Regions from separate parts of the Microbacterium sp. ZW T2_14 genome, predicted to be linked through region 1. Evidence: predicted binding sites of a transcription regulator. Region 1 holds the regulator's gene; the other holds the start of a gene.
The links. The regulator LexA, encoded in region 1, represses DNA repair genes until DNA is damaged. The targets are predictions, from matches to a motif close to TCGAACANNTGTTCGA.
Positions count from the first base shown of each region.

Region 1 (7,421 bases):
GCCCCCGGCATCCATCTCTACGCCTTCAACAACCACGAGACGGTCCTCGCGGTGCTCAGCGAGGCCGGCGTGCTCGTCCCGGCGACGCGAATGCCCCACACCGTCCACTGACCCGGACGCCGCCACCTGTCGGATGCCCCGGCAGTCTCTTCGGCGACCCCGAAACCCCCCACTCCGAGATGCACGAAGCGAAAGAGAGAGCATGATGACCGAACCCCGCATCACCTTGCCCCACGGCACGATCCTGGGCTATCCCCGGATCGGGCGCCGCCGCGAGCTCAAGCGCGCGGTGGAGGCGTACTGGACCGGCACGACCGACGCCGAGACCCTCGAGGAGACGGCGGCCGGACTGCGCCGCGCCACGCGCGAGCGCCTCGCGGAGCTCGGCCTCGGCCGCGACGACTCGTCGATCCCCGAGTCCTTCTCGTTCTACGACCAGGTCCACGACGCGGCGGTCGCCGTCGGCGTGCTGCCTGAGCGGTTCGCGGGCCTCCGCGGCGCGGACGGCGCGATCGGCCTCGATGCGTACTTCACCGCTGCGCGCGGTGCGGGCGAGGCGGCTCCCCTCGAGATGACGAAGTGGTTCGACACGAACTACCACTACCTCGTGCCCGAGATCGGCCCCGAGACCGCTTTCGCCCTCTCGAGCGACCGCTTCGCGCGCCAGGTGGCAGAAGCGAAGGCCGACGGATTCACCGTCCGTCCGGTGATCGTGGGCCCGGTGACACTCCTCGCCCTCGCGAAGGCGACGGATGCCGCTCCCTCGGGCTTCGATCCGCTCGACCGCCTCGACGACCTGCTGCCGGTCTACGCCGAGCTCCTCGCGAGCCTTCGGGTGGCCGGTGCGGAGTGGGTGCAGCTGGACGAGCCCGCCCTCGTGAGCGAGAGCCTGCCCGCGAGTCCGGCCGCCGTGGCGGATGCCGCCGCTCGCGCGTACGCGGTGCTCGGCGGCGCGGCCGACCGGCCCGCGATCCTCGTCGCCGCCGGCTACGCGCAGCTGTCGGACGAGGCGTGGGCGGCGCTCGCCGCGGCGCCGATCGAGGCCATCGCCGTCGACCTCACGCGGGGCGCCGTTCCGGCCCCGGTCGAAGGGCTGGCAGACAAGACCCTCGTCGGAGGTGCTGTCGACGGCCGCAACGTGTGGCGCGGAGATCTGGAGGCGGCCTGGACCTCGCTCGAGGCGCTGCGGGCGCTGGGAGCCGGCGCCGTCACCGCCGGGACCTCGACCTCGCTGCAGCATGTGCCGCACGACGTCGAGGACGAGACGACCCTCGAGCCGCGGCTGGCGACGTGGCTGGCGTTCGCCGACCAGAAGGTCGCGCAGGTCGCGACCCTCGCTCGCGGCCTGGTGCACGGGCGGCCGGCCATCGCGGACGCGCTGGCCGAGGCATCCGCCGCTCTCGCCGACCGGCGCGGTGCGCCCGGTGTGCGAGACGGTCTCGTCCGGGAGCGGGCCTCAGCGCTCGGCGCGGAGGACTTCGCCCGCGGAGACTACGACGAGCGCGTCGCTGCGCAGGAGATCGAGCTGGCACTTCCGGTGCTGCCCACGACCACGATCGGATCGTTTCCCCAGACCGGTGACATCCGGCGCGCCCGTGCGCGTCACGGCCGCGGCGAGCTCAGCGCCGACGAGTACGAGAGCTTCCTGCGCGACGAGATCGCGCAGGTGGTGACGCTGCAGGAGGACATCGGCCTCGACGTCCTCGTGCACGGGGAGGCCGAGCGCAACGACATGGTGCAGTACTTCGCGGAGAACCTCGAAGGCTTCGCGGTCACCGAGAACGGCTGGGTGCAGTCCTACGGCTCGCGGGCGACCCGGCCGTCGATCCTGTGGGGCGACGTCGCGCGTCCCGGGGCGATCACCGTGGCGTGGTCCGCCTTCGCGCAGTCGCTGACGGACAAGCCGATGAAGGGGATGCTGACCGGTCCGGTGACGATCCTCGCGTGGTCGTTCGTCCGCGACGACCAGCCGCTGGGGGAGACGGCGAACCAGGTGGCGCTCGCGCTCCGCGACGAGATCGCCGATCTCGAAGGGGCGGGCATCCGCGTCGTCCAGGTCGACGAGCCGGCGCTGCGCGAGCTCCTGCCGCTCAAGCGCGCCGACCAGCCCGCCTACCTGGAGTGGTCGGTCGGCTCGTTCCGCCTCGCGACCGCCGGCGCGGCGCCGGCCACGCAGGTGCACACGCACCTCTGCTACTCGGAGTTCGACGTGGTGATCGACGCGATCGCGGCCCTGGATGCCGACGTCACCTCGATCGAGGCCGCGCGCAGCCGCGGCGAGGTGATCGGCGACATCGCGACGTCCGGCTTCGCCGCCGGCATCGGACCGGGCGTGTACGACATCCACTCGCCGCGGGTGCCGTCGGTCGACGAGATCACCGAGCTCCTCGACCGCACGGTCGCCGAACTGCCGCTGCGCCGCGTCTGGGTCAACCCGGACTGCGGGCTGAAGACCCGGGGATACGACGAGACCGTGGCGTCGCTCAAGAACCTCGTCGCGGCGACGCAGGCGGTGCGGGCGAGCGTTCCCGCTTAGCGCCGCTTCTTCGTGGCGGATGCCGCGGCCGCTTCGGTCGCGGCATCCGTCTCGATCACGAGCGTGTCCGCGTCGGCGTCGACCGTATCCGCGTCGACGATCACGACGGTGTCCGCGTCGGCGTCCACAGCAGGCTCGTCCGGGATTGCTGCCTCGGCCGTGGCTGCCGCCTCTGCCGCCGCGGCGGCTTCTTCCGGGCGGCGCTGGAGCAGCTCGAACACCCACCACACGACGAGCCACACGACGAGCACGAGGAATACCTCGCCGACCGAGAGCGGGCGCAGCAGCATCAGCCACACGATGGCCAGGGCACCGAGCACGATCCGCACCAGGATGCGCTGGTTGTGCAGCCACGTGCCGAAACGCCCCGTGTCGACACCGCGCTTGAGCAGAGCGCCCCGCACGCCCGCGTTGACGGATGCGACGCCGCTGCGCGTGGCCCGCGCACCGCGCCAGCGGCCCGACATCCAGGCGATGACGGCGATCACGATGCCGAGCAGAGTGAGCACCACCGCCGTGTCGCGCATCGCAGTGGTCACCTGCTCGTACATGGCTGCGAGCGCACCGGCCGGAACACCGAGGCTCGGCGCGCTGAGCGCGAGGATCGACCCGCCGATGCCCAGGCCGATCGCCAGCACGCCGGCACCGAGTGCGATGCCGGCACCTGTGCCGAGGACGGCCGTGGATCGCCGCCGTGCGATGAGGATGCCGGCCAGGAACAGCACCAGCGCGATGATCGGCGTCCACCAGCCGGCGGCGACGGCGAGGTTGTAGACGGTGCCCACCACGGTCAGAGCGTCGCTCTGCGCGACCACGATCGTCTTGTCGATGACCGGGATGGACTCGGCGAACCCGATTCCGCGGTCGACGAGACGCTTCTTGACCTCTTCGATGATCGGCGCCAGCTGGATGCCGACCTCGCCGTTCGCTTCGATCACCACCGCCCCCGACGACGTGCCGCCGGCCGCTACGGCCTCGAGCGACCGGTGGCTCGCGCGCAGTGCCGTCTCCCAGACATCGGCGAAGGCATCGGATTCCACCAGTCGCGTGACCGTGGTGTCGACGAGGTTCTGCAGTCCCTGCGCAGCGGGCGCGCGAAGCAGGTCGAGTGCGGCAAGAGCGCGCGGCGGCAGGTCGAGCTGCTGGATGCCGTCGAACAGGTCGTTGGTGAGGGTCTCGAGGTTGAGGGAGTCCTCGATGGCCACGGTGACCTGGTCGGCGACCATCGCCTGCACCTGCGGGTCTTCCGCGAGAGGCGCGAATGTCTCGACGAACCGCGTCTCGTCGACGAGCTCGACGCGCGCCCATGAGGCCACGATGGAGACCGGCACCAGGATGGTCGCGATGACGATGCACAGCGCCGACAGGAACGCGCGCCACCGGCTGCCCTGGGGTTTGTCCGTGGGGGCGGGGGCGGGAGGCAGCGTCTCGGCGCGCAGGCGGGCGTTCTCGGCTTCGAGGGCGTCGAGACGCGCGCGGAGCGCTGCGCTCTCGTCCGCGGCGGTGAGGTCGGTCATTCCCCCCTTATAGCGCCTGCTGGGGACGCGCCGCCAGTCACCTCACGATTCGGCGGCGAACTCGGGATCGGCCGCCGCTGGCCCGAAGACCGCCGCGGGCCGGCTCACACCGCGCGCAGCACGGCCACGACCTTGCCGAGCACTGTCGCCTGGTCGCCCAGGATCGGCTCGAATGCCGAGTTGCGGGGGAGCAGCCACGTATGGCCGTCACGCTGACGGAACGTCTTGACCGTCGCCTCGCCGTCCAGCATGGCCGCGACGATCTCGCCGTTGTCGGCCGTCGCCTGCGAGCGCACGACAACCCAGTCGCCGTCGCAGATGGCGGCGTCGATCATCGACTCGCCCGAGACCTTGAGCATGAACAGATCGCCCTTGCCCACCAGCTGGCGGGGGAGCGGGAAGATCTCCTCGACCTGCTGCTCGGCGGTGATGGGAACGCCTGCGGCGATGCGGCCGACCAGCGGGACCAGCGCCGCGTCGCCGACGGAGGGCGCGGTGTCCGCGGGACTCTCGGTCGCCGTGCCCGGCAGATCGATCAGGACTTCCATCGCCCGCGTCTTGCCGGCGTCCCGCCGCAGATAGCCGCTCAGCTCCAGCTGGTTGAGCTGATGAGTGACGCTGGACAGCGACTTCAGGCCGACGGCATCGCCGATCTCTCGCATGCTGGGCGGATACCCGTGGCGTGCGATCGACCGCTGGATCACCTCGAGGATCGCCAACTGTTTGTCGCTCAGGCTCTTGCGCCGACGAGTCTGGGGCTTCTCGCGCCCGGCCGCGTCGCTCATCTTCCGGCTCCGTCCTGCGCTCGGCGAGGAGCGCTGTTTCTTCGAATGTCGGAGGCCCGTGGTGGGGTTCTCGTATCGAAACCGTATCCGGCTCGCGCGCTTCTGGGGAACAACCCGGCCGCGTGTCGCGTTCGAGAGATCGTCGCCCGGATCCGGTATTGACATCGTACAGTCTCGAAGATAGCTTCGGAAGAGAGGTTCGCATTCATCGCTCCCGGCCGAGCGATGAATGCGAATCTCTCCCCATCGGGAGGAGCCCAGCATGACCGCGATCCACTTCACGACGTCCGTCCCCTCGCCGGCACGCGCCGCGCGCCTGGCGGCACAGCGTGTGCAGGGCGCCGCACGGCGGGTTCCGGCGAACGCCACGGTCGAGGTGAATGGCACGGTCGAGCTGAATGGCGCGGTCAGGAATGGCAGCGTCGAGCCCCGCTTTGTCGGGGGCACCGCTCGGCCCACCCGCCTGCGCCTCACCGTGCGCGGCCGGCGGGTGCTCGCCGCGCTGGCCGCCCTCCCCGCGGTGATCGCTCTGAGCGCAGCGGTGATCGGCGGCGGGGCGGCACTCGCCACCCGTGACGCCGGCGCGCCGGCAGGTTCCTTCCACACGGTGACGGTGGCCGCGGGAGACTCGCTCTGGAGCATCGCCGAAGAGATCGCGCCCGACCGTGATCCCCGCGACGTCGTCGACGAGCTCGTGCGCCTGAACGCCCTCGACAGCGTCGTCGTTCGGGCCGGGCAGAACCTCGCGATCCCCACCGGGGCAGACCGGGGTGAGGCGCCCGACGACGGGCGCTGAGTCCCGCCTCTCGGTGGACGGAGTCTCGCGTCGTCACGCGGCGGAACCCTCCCCTCCTACGGGCCTAGCATGGGAGAGGTGAGTGCACGTCTCGAAGACCTCCCCTTGCGCGCCGACCTCCGCGGTCAGAAGCCATACGGCGCCCCGCAGGCTCCCCTTCCGGTGGCGCTGAACGTCAACGAGAACACCCATCCCGTTCCGGCAGAGGTCGCGGACGACATCCTCGACTCGATCGCGCGGGCGCTCAGCGACGTGAATCGGTATCCCGACCGCGAATTCACCGCGCTGCGCGAGGGCTTCGCCGACTACCTGGGTCACGGCCTCACGCGCGACGAGATCTGGGCGGCGAACGGCTCGAACGAGGTGCTCCAGCACATCCTGCAGGCCTTCGCAGGACCCGGACGCACGGCGTTCGGCTTCGCGCCCACCTACTCGATGTACCCGCTGCTCACCCGCGGCACCGGCGCCGAGTGGATCTCCGGCACCCGCGCCGAGGACTACTCCGTGACCGCCGACGATGCGGCCGCCCAGATCGCGGACGCATCGCCCGACGTGGTGTTCCTGTGCTCGCCGAACAACCCGACCGGCACCCCGCTCGGGCTCGATGTGGTCCAAGCCGCGTATGACGCGACGGACGGCATCGTGATCGTCGACGAGGCCTACTTCGAGTTCGCCCCGCACGACGAGCGTTCGGCGCTGACGCTGCTGCCGGGGCGGGAACGCCTCGTCGTCTCGCGCACGATGAGCAAGGCGTTCGCGTTCGCGGGCGCCCGGGTCGGATACATGGCAGCCGATCCCGCGCTCATCGACGCGCTGCGGCTCGTGCGCCTGCCGTACCACCTCAGCGCGCTCACGCAGGGGGCGGCGACCGCAGCCCTCCGGCACGCCCCCACGATGCTGGGCATGGTCGACGAGATCGTGGCCCAGCGCGACCGCATCTCGGCCACCGTCGAGGCGCTCGGCTACAGGCCGCACGAATCGTGGACGAACTTCGTGCTGTTCGGGGGAGTGGCCGATCCCGCCGCGACGTGGCGTGCGCTCTACGACCAGGGCGTGCTCATCCGCGACGTCGCCATCCCGGGGCATCTGCGGGTCACGGCGGGCACAGCGGACGAGACGACAGCCTTCCTCGACGCGCTGGCCTCGGTAGGATCGGCGGCATGAGCGCCGCACCACGCACCGCCTCGCTGCGCCGGGCGACGAGCGAGTCGACCGTCGAGCTCGAGCTGGATCTGGACGGCAGCGGCCGCAGCCGGATCGACACGACGGTCCCGTTCTTCGACCACCTCCTGACCGCGTTCGCGAAGCACTCGCTCACCGATCTCACCGTGCGCGCGTCGGGTGACACCGACATCGATGCGCACCACACGGTCGAAGACATCTCGATCGTGCTCGGCCAGGCGATCCGCGAGGCGCTCGGCGACAAATCGGGCATCGCGCGCTACGGCGACGCGCTGGTCCCGCTCGATGAGGCACTGGCCCAGGCCGTCGTCGACATCAGCGGCCGCCCGTACCTCGTGCACACAGGTGAGCCGGCGGGCTTCGAGCACCACCTCATCGGCGGGCATTTCACGGGTTCGCTGGTGCGCCACACGTTCGAGGCGATCGCATTCAACGCGGCCCTGACGGTCCACGTGCGTGTGCTGTCGGGGCGCGACCCGCATCACATCGCCGAGGCCGAGTACAAGGCCCTCGCGCGCGCCTTCCGGCAGGCGAAGGCCCACGACCCGCTGGTCGACGGCATCCCCAGCACCAAGGGCGCGCTGTGAGCGGGAGCACGGCCCCCA
Region 1 covers NZ_JBJDRK010000012.1:29,532-36,952, reverse strand. Annotated here, with positions in the region: gene ACI3KY_RS06330 (methylenetetrahydrofolate reductase) at 1-111, shown strand, start outside; gene metE (5-methyltetrahydropteroyltriglutamate--homocysteine S-methyltransferase) at 203-2,536, shown strand; gene ACI3KY_RS06320 (hypothetical protein) at 2,533-4,053, opposite strand; gene lexA (transcriptional repressor LexA) at 4,158-4,838, opposite strand; gene ACI3KY_RS06310 (LysM peptidoglycan-binding domain-containing protein) at 5,233-5,634, shown strand; gene ACI3KY_RS06305 (histidinol-phosphate transaminase) at 5,704-6,798, shown strand; gene hisB (imidazoleglycerol-phosphate dehydratase HisB) at 6,795-7,403, shown strand; gene hisH (imidazole glycerol phosphate synthase subunit HisH) at 7,400-7,421, shown strand, end outside.

Region 2 (7,421 bases), on a different contig from region 1:
GCTTGTCGCCGTCGCGGGAGGGGCGGATGCCGCACGCGTCGTCACGGTATCGTCCCTGGCCGATGCGGATGAGCTGCTGCGTCAGTTCCAGCGCATGGTCGGCTACTCGGACGCGGTCACGGTGCGCCTGCGTGAACGCTTCGCCGCCCGGTACTTCCCCGGCGATCCCGATCCGTTCGAGTGGCTCTCGGCCGTGCGCCGCCCCCTGCCGGACGGGGTGCCGCTGCTGCTCGCGCACGACGAGAGGGACCGTTTCGTGCCGTTCGCGGAGTCGGTGCGCATCCGGTCCGCGAACCCCGACGCGACCTTCCTCCCGACGACCGGTCTGGGGCACAACCGGATCCTGGGGGCCGACATCGTGCTGGACGCGGTGCTCGATCACCTCGAGTCGCCCGTCGGCGCCGCGGCTGCGGCACTCGACCGCCCTGCTGCGACCGTCGCGCCCGCGACGCCGTTCGATCAGCCGGCGACACCGGTCCCGGTCTAGACACCGCGGTCAGAACAGCCGGGCGGATGCCTCCTCACCGGGTGCGACGCGCGCCGCGGCCGCGCGCAGCGAGGTGGCGGCCGCTCGTCCGCGCGACGTCGTGATGATGGGCGGCGCGCTGCGGGCCTCGGCGCGGTCGGCCAGGCCGGCGACCGGTGTGCCGCGAGGGCTCTCGTCCTCGGCGCTCCCGTCGAGGCCGTGCACGCGCAGGAGCGGCCGCACCCGCTTCGCCAGCCACGCGCGGTACGCCTTCGGGGCGGTGGTCGTCACACCGGGGTAGAGGCCGCGGTAGGACGACACGAGTTCGGGGTGGCGCTCCGCCAGCCACTGCAGGAACCACTCCTTCGCGCCGGGGCGCAGGTGCAGGGCGCCGTACACGACGCGCACCGCCCCCGCGGCCTTGATGCGGCTGAGCGCGTGGTCGATCGCGGCGATCGAGTCCGTGAGGTGCGGAATGATCGGCATCAGGAACACGGTGACGCGGAAACCGGCCTCGGTCGCCGCCCGCACCGTCTCCAGACGCGCGGTCGCGTTCGGCGTGCCCGGTTCGATGAGGTGCTGCAACTCGTCGTCGAACACCGCGATCGACATCGCGAGCGTCACGTGCACGGCGGCGCCGGCATCCTTCAGCATCGGCAGATCGCGCCGCAGGAGCGTGCCCTTCGTGAGGATCGAGAACGGCGTCCCCGACTCGGTCAGCGCCGAGACGATGCCGGGCATGAGCTTGTAGCGCCCCTCGGCACGCTGATACGGGTCGGTGTTCGTGCCGAGCATCACCGGATCGTGCTGCCAGCTTCCCCGACGCAGCTCTTTCTGCAGCACGTCGGCGACGTTCACTTTGACGACGACCTGGGTGTCGAAGTCCCGCCCTGCGTCGAGCTCCAGGTACTCGTGCGTCCCCCGCGCGAAGCAATTGTGACTGATGACGCCGTTCGCGACGAAGTCCCCGGTGCCTGTCGTGATGTCCACCATGTCGATGTCGTGCCCGAGATCCTCGATGCTGACGATCTTCAGATCGGCGACCGTCTTCACCGCGGTTCCGACGATGTCGAGCTTTCGCGTGATGGCGGGCTCAGTGAGTCGGAAGAAGCGCTGGCGGATGGGGAGACCACCCGAAAGGCGGACGCTGCGCACACCATTCGATCGCAGGGGCTCGAGGACGTGCGGGAATCGGTGTGCGTCGAGGGCGTCTTGGATCAGCTGCAGCAGTTCGGGATCTTTGTTGCTGATCCGAAGTATGCCGCGGGAGCACGAGCCCTCTGCATCGAAGATGCCCGCGAGGAATCCCGCGTGCCAGGCGGAGGTACGCAGCGGAGGGACGGCGACGATCGTTTCGATGGTCGCAACGTCGGCTCGACGTGCGGAGTGGATCGCGGTCATCGCGCGGCGCGTCGCGCTTGCCGGCGCGAACGGCCGTGTCCTCGTCGGCACGCCCTCATCGGCCAACAGCCGGCGTGTGCGATCGAGCGCTTCCGTGTCTGCGAGGGCGAGTCGGAAGAGATGGAGCTCTCGCGTACGACTGGGAGAGGTGTACGAGCGGTGGAAGAGCATGCCGTCACCTCGGATCATTCCTGACAGGTAACCTCGTCGGAATTCGCCACCCAGTCGGGGGCCGAGGGTGGCTCGACCGCCCAGACCGAAACCCATCAGGCGGTTGCTGGTCGTGAGATAGGGGCGCTGATCGCTGCCGCTCATCGCCCCGATGACGTGTTTCCATCCGCGTTCGGTCAGGAACCGATGGTCACCGCTCGCGACGAGCTCCGTTCCGTCGGCGAGCGTCACGCGGTACGCGCGTTTGCGGGTGGTCCACTTCGCCCTCACCTCTGTGCGGACATAGCGTCGATAGTCGCCGCTCTGCTCCGTTCCGATGATCTCCTGGCCGATCGTAAGTTCGTCGATGCGCCGCTGGCGGCCGTCGGCACAGAGCACGAGAGTGTCGGGGCTGACGCAATAGACGCAGGCATGGCTGCAGCCGCGGTAGGGATTCACCGTCCAGTCGAAGGGCATGGCCGAAGCGCTGGGCACGCGGTTGAGTGCGGACTTGCAGAGCACCTCATGAAACGTCACGCCGGCGAACTCGGGCGTCGTCACCGAGCGCACCAGACCGTTCAGCTGTTCGAGGCCGGGCAGGGCTGCGGCATCCGAGACACCCAGTTCTTGACCCTGCCAACGCATGACTCCATGAGAACAAAGCTTCGAACTTAAGTCAAGACGCCGTGCGAAGGAATAGAACATCGACGGGCGGGATGCCGTCCGGCTGGTCAAAACGCCTCGTCCCGACCAGAATGGCAGGCGTGACGGAGCCTGGCGGGCTCGCTACCCCCCGAGCCGCCCCCAAGACTCGTCGTGCCGCCCGAGCGATGCGCGAGGAGGCGGATCGCCGCGCCCGCAGCGCGCAGGCCGACCCCGCGGCCGACGCGGTCGTGGCGTTCGAACTGCCGAGCGAGGACTTCGCGCCGAGCTCGCTGTCGCATGCCGCGCCCTCGGCGCTGCCCCCCGAACTCCGGCCCCTGGCAGCAGAGCCGGCATCCGCGCCGGCCGCATCACCCGCCCCCGATACGCAGCTCGGAACGTCGGCGGCGCACGCGGTGCCGCCTCTCGGCATCCGGCCGCGGGGCCGGATCGGGGGTCAGGGTCGTCGCGCCGTCAGCGAGCGACGGGCCGCCCGCGCCGCCGAGCTGCTGGCGGTCGACGAGGCCGCGCTGCCCGTGCGCCATGCGCGGCCGCGACGGATCACGCGGCGGCTCGTCGTCGTCGCGGGTCTCGCCACGGGTGCTGCCCTGCTGCTCGGATCAGCGGCGATGACCGCCATGATGCTGCCCACGCTGCCGTCGGGCGCCGGCGACGCCGCGCTCTCGCTGACGGCCGAGCCGCGCCACGTGGATCAGCTCCCCGTGCCGCAGGTCGAGCAGTCGCCGCCTGTCGCCGACATCTGCACGCTACCTGCCGTGACGGCCGCGATCCAGGGCGGCGACGACACCGCAGCGATTCTCGCGGCCGGCGGTGGTGAGGCGTTCCGGTCCGCCGTGGTTGACGGCCGGGCGCCCTGCGTGAACCTGGGCGACTCCGCCCGCATGTGGACCGTCGTGGACAAGATCCGCCCCACGAGCCCCATCGACTACCGGCCGAGCGGGCTCGTCCTTCCCGACGGGGTGCGCAACATCGAAGGCGGCGCACTGCGCTCGGACGCGGCATCCGCTCTCGCGTCGCTCGTCACCGGTGCGCGGAACGCAGGGGTCGGCGAGATCGCCCTCGAGAGCGGCTTCCGCTCGTACCAGACGCAGCAGGAGACCTACGGGCGCCATGTCGCCGAGCGCGGCGACGGGGCCGACCAGGTCAGCGCACGCCCTGGCTACAGCGAGCATCAGCTGGGCCTCGGCGCCGACGTCGTGGCCTGCGCGGGCGCGTGCGGCACACTCGACGATCTCGCGGCCTCCGCGCAGGGCCAGTGGATCGTCGATCACGCGTGGGAGCACGGCTGGATCGTCCGCTACGTGGAGGGCGCCACCCCGGTGACCGGGTACAACCCCGAACCCTGGCACCTGCGCTACATCGGCACAGAGCTCGCCCAGGCGTACCACGACGGCGGGTGGACATCGCTCGAGGAGTTCTTCGGCCTCGACCCGGCCCCGGCGTATCTCGGCTGACGCCGTCCTTCAGGCCTCGCCCCGGCTGGTCGCCCGTGGCGGCAGCGGCATCGCGCCGCGTCGGCGCCGAACCCCGCTGGTGCCCCCACGCGGCCGCTGCCCTCCGAGCACCGCTTCCGGCCGAGGTCGCGGCATCCGTCCAGTGAAACTGAGTACCATATGCGGTGAGATGCAATTCCAACCGGGGACGCGTCTCCACGCACTCGAGCTCAGCGAAGAGAAGAACGACGAGAGGAAGGCGCACCATGGAGCGCGACATCTACGACGAAGATCACGAGGCGTTCCGCGACGTCGTCAAGGAGTTCGTCAAGCGCTATGCGACGAACGAGGCGCGTGAGCGCTGGGACGCCGAGGGCGAGATCGACCGCGCCACCATGCTGGCCGCGGGCGAGTCCGGCCTCATCGGCCTCTCCGTGCCGGAGGAGTTCGGCGGCGCCGGCATGCTCCAGGACTACCGCTTCCGCACGATCGTGAACGAAGAGGTCATCGGCGCGGGAGCCGGTTCGCTCGCCGGCGCCTTCGGGATCCAGGACGACCTCGCCGTGCCGTACATCGTGCACATGGGCACGCAGGAGCAGAAGGAGAAGTGGCTCCCGGGCATGGCGACCGGCGAGATCCTCGGCGCGCTCGCGATGACCGAGCCCGGCGCGGGCAGCGACCTGCGCGGGATCAAGACCACCGCGAAGCGGGTCGAGGGCGGCTACGTCGTGAACGGCGCCAAGACCTTCATCTCCAGTGGCAAGACCGCCGACATCGTGGTCACCTTCGTGAAGACCGGCGAGGGCAACCGCCCCGACGCCTTCAGCCTGCTCATCATCGAGAACGGCATGGAGGGCTTCGACCACGGCAAGAAGCTCCACAAGATGGGCTCGCACGGCCACGACACGGCCGAGCTGTCGTTCAGCGACGTCTTCGTGCCCGAGGAGAACCTCATCAGCGGCAAGGAGGGTCAGGGCTTCATCCAGCTCATGATGAACCTCCCGCTGGAGCGTCTGTCGATCGGCATCGCCGCCGGCTCCGCCGCGCAGGCGGCCCTGGCGTGGACCGTCGACTACACCAAGAGCCGTGAGGCCTTCGGTGAGCGCATCATCGACTTCCAGAACACTCGCTTCAAGCTGGCGGATGTCGCCACCACCGTCGACGTGATGTGGGCGTACCTCGACCGGGCGCTCCTGGCGTACAAGGACGGCAAGCTGTCGGCCGAAGAGGCGGCGAAGGTCAAGTTCTGGACGACCGAGCGCGAGTGGGAGATCCTCGACACCTGCGTGCAGCTGCACGGCGGCTACGGCTACATCACCGAGTACCCGATCGCCCGCGCGTTCCTCGACGCCCGCGTCCACCGCATCTACGGCGGCACGAACGAGATCATGCGCGAGATCGTCGGCCGACAGATCGCCGGCAAGCGCTGACTCGCTTCTGAACGATGGATGCCGCGGCCCGGCCCTCTCGCGAGGGTCCGGGCCGCGGCATCCGTCGTCCGTGCGTTCACCGCACCGGGGCTCCGCAGTCACGAACTGTCCGTCCCGTCGGCGCACCGACGCGGAACACGACTGCGGAGCTCAGGGGGTGACGGGTGGGCGCCGACGGGCGAGCTTCGCGACGCCGGCCTTGCGCAGGCGATCGGCGACGAGGATGCCGAGCCCGACGCCCGCGAGGCAGCTGGCGATCGTGAGGACGAAGAAGGTCACGAGCGTCCAGGGCGGCATGGCTGCGAGGTTGAACGAGGCCGCCGCGAAGATCGGGTAGACCACGCCGACGAAGACGGCGCCGGCGTAGTACTGCCACGTGCGCCAAGAGCGGTAGAGGCAGACGAGGAAGGCCAGTTCGGCGAAGAACGCCCACCACACGGCCGCTCCGATGAACGGGAACACCACGAGCCCCGAGATCACCCCGACGAGGATGCCGGCGAACGGCCGCTCGAGCAGCCGCAGCGCGACGGTCGCCGGCAGCAGCCACAGCCCGGCGATCGCGACCGAGATGAACGGCACGGTCGCGAAGAGCACCGTCGAGATCCAGCCGGCGCCCCACAGCATCACGCCGCCGGCGACACCGATGGCGGCGCAGGTCAGCAGATACGCCGTCGTCACCCGGCCCCGAAGTCGCAGCGCACCGCGGTGGAGGCCCACTCGTGAGCGGCGCGGAGGCGGCGCCGACGACGCGCCAGTAGCCGCAGAAGCTCACGTGGTCCTTCGAGACGCCGCGCTCGCCGACGAGGTGCCGGCGACCCTCGGTCGCGAGGGCCTGCTCGCCCACGACGTACGCGTGGAACGGGGCATCCGGAATCGAGGCATCACGCAGCGCCTGCAACGCCGGTGTTCCGGGCGTGACATCGTGGTCGCGCACGATCCACTGGACGTCGACGCCCGGCGGGTGCGGAAACTCCAGGGCGTCGTCGGCCGACGGCACCTCGACGATCGCCAGGCCGGTCGCCTGCGCCGGAAGAGAGGCGCAGATGCCCGCGACCGCGGGGAGGCCCGTCTCGTCGGCGACGAGCACGACGCGATCCGTGCCCCGCTCGGGGTTGAAGGTGAGTCCCTCGTCGATGATGACGACGCTCTCGCCCGGTCCGCAGGTCTCGGCCCACCGCGATGCCGGACCCGCTGTGCCGTCGGCCGCCGAGCCGTGCAGCACGAAGTCGACGTCGATCTCGGCATCCGCGGTGGCGGTCGCGGGACGGAAGGCGCGCACCGTGTAGTTGCGCATCACCGGGCGGACGCCGTCGGGGATGCGGAGGTACTTGAGGTACCCGAACATCTTGTTCGCCTTCGCCGGGAGGCGGTCCAGCCCTTCGTCGCCGCCCAGCGGCAGGAAGAGACGGAACCACTGGTCGTAGCCCATCGGGCGGAACCTGTCGATCTCGCCTCCGCCGAGCGTGACCCGCAGCCAGTGCGGCGCGAGGCGCTCGGTACGCAGCACCTGCAGATGCACGAGGCCCTGCGTATCGGGCTTGACGAGTCGGGGAACCGGTGCCATGTCAGTGCTCCTTGATGACGGCGAGGGGGGTGAGTGCGACAGGGGAGTCGAGCGCGGGCGGGGTCATGACAGACCCCAGGGGAAGAAGGAGGTGAGGATCGCGGCCGACACCGCCCAGAACGCCAGCACGAAGACCGTGTCGCGCACGCGCCAGGGCACGAGGTATCGCTCGGTGCGGTCGGGATGCGCGCCGAACGCGCGGGCGTCCATGGCGAGGGCGACGCGCTCGGCATGGCGGATGGCGCCGGCCATGAGCGGCACGACATAGCCGAACCAACGCGCCGCCGCGGCGAGCGGACCCCGACCGCCGTGCG
Region 2 covers NZ_JBJDRK010000014.1:55,830-63,250, reverse strand. Annotated here, with positions in the region: gene ACI3KY_RS07090 (alpha/beta hydrolase) at 1-487, shown strand, start outside; gene ACI3KY_RS07085 (intein-containing Rv2578c family radical SAM protein) at 497-2,662, opposite strand; gene ACI3KY_RS07080 (M15 family metallopeptidase) at 2,782-4,134, shown strand; gene ACI3KY_RS07075 (acyl-CoA dehydrogenase family protein) at 4,380-5,543, shown strand; gene ACI3KY_RS07070 (ECF transporter S component) at 5,694-6,221, opposite strand; partial or broken gene ACI3KY_RS07065 (siderophore-interacting protein) at 6,352-7,107, opposite strand; gene ACI3KY_RS07060 (energy-coupling factor transporter transmembrane component T) at 7,171-7,421, opposite strand, start outside.
Region 2: a site for LexA is predicted at 2,671-2,686, ahead of ACI3KY_RS07085 (intein-containing Rv2578c family radical SAM protein). Genes of this name have one in related genera too.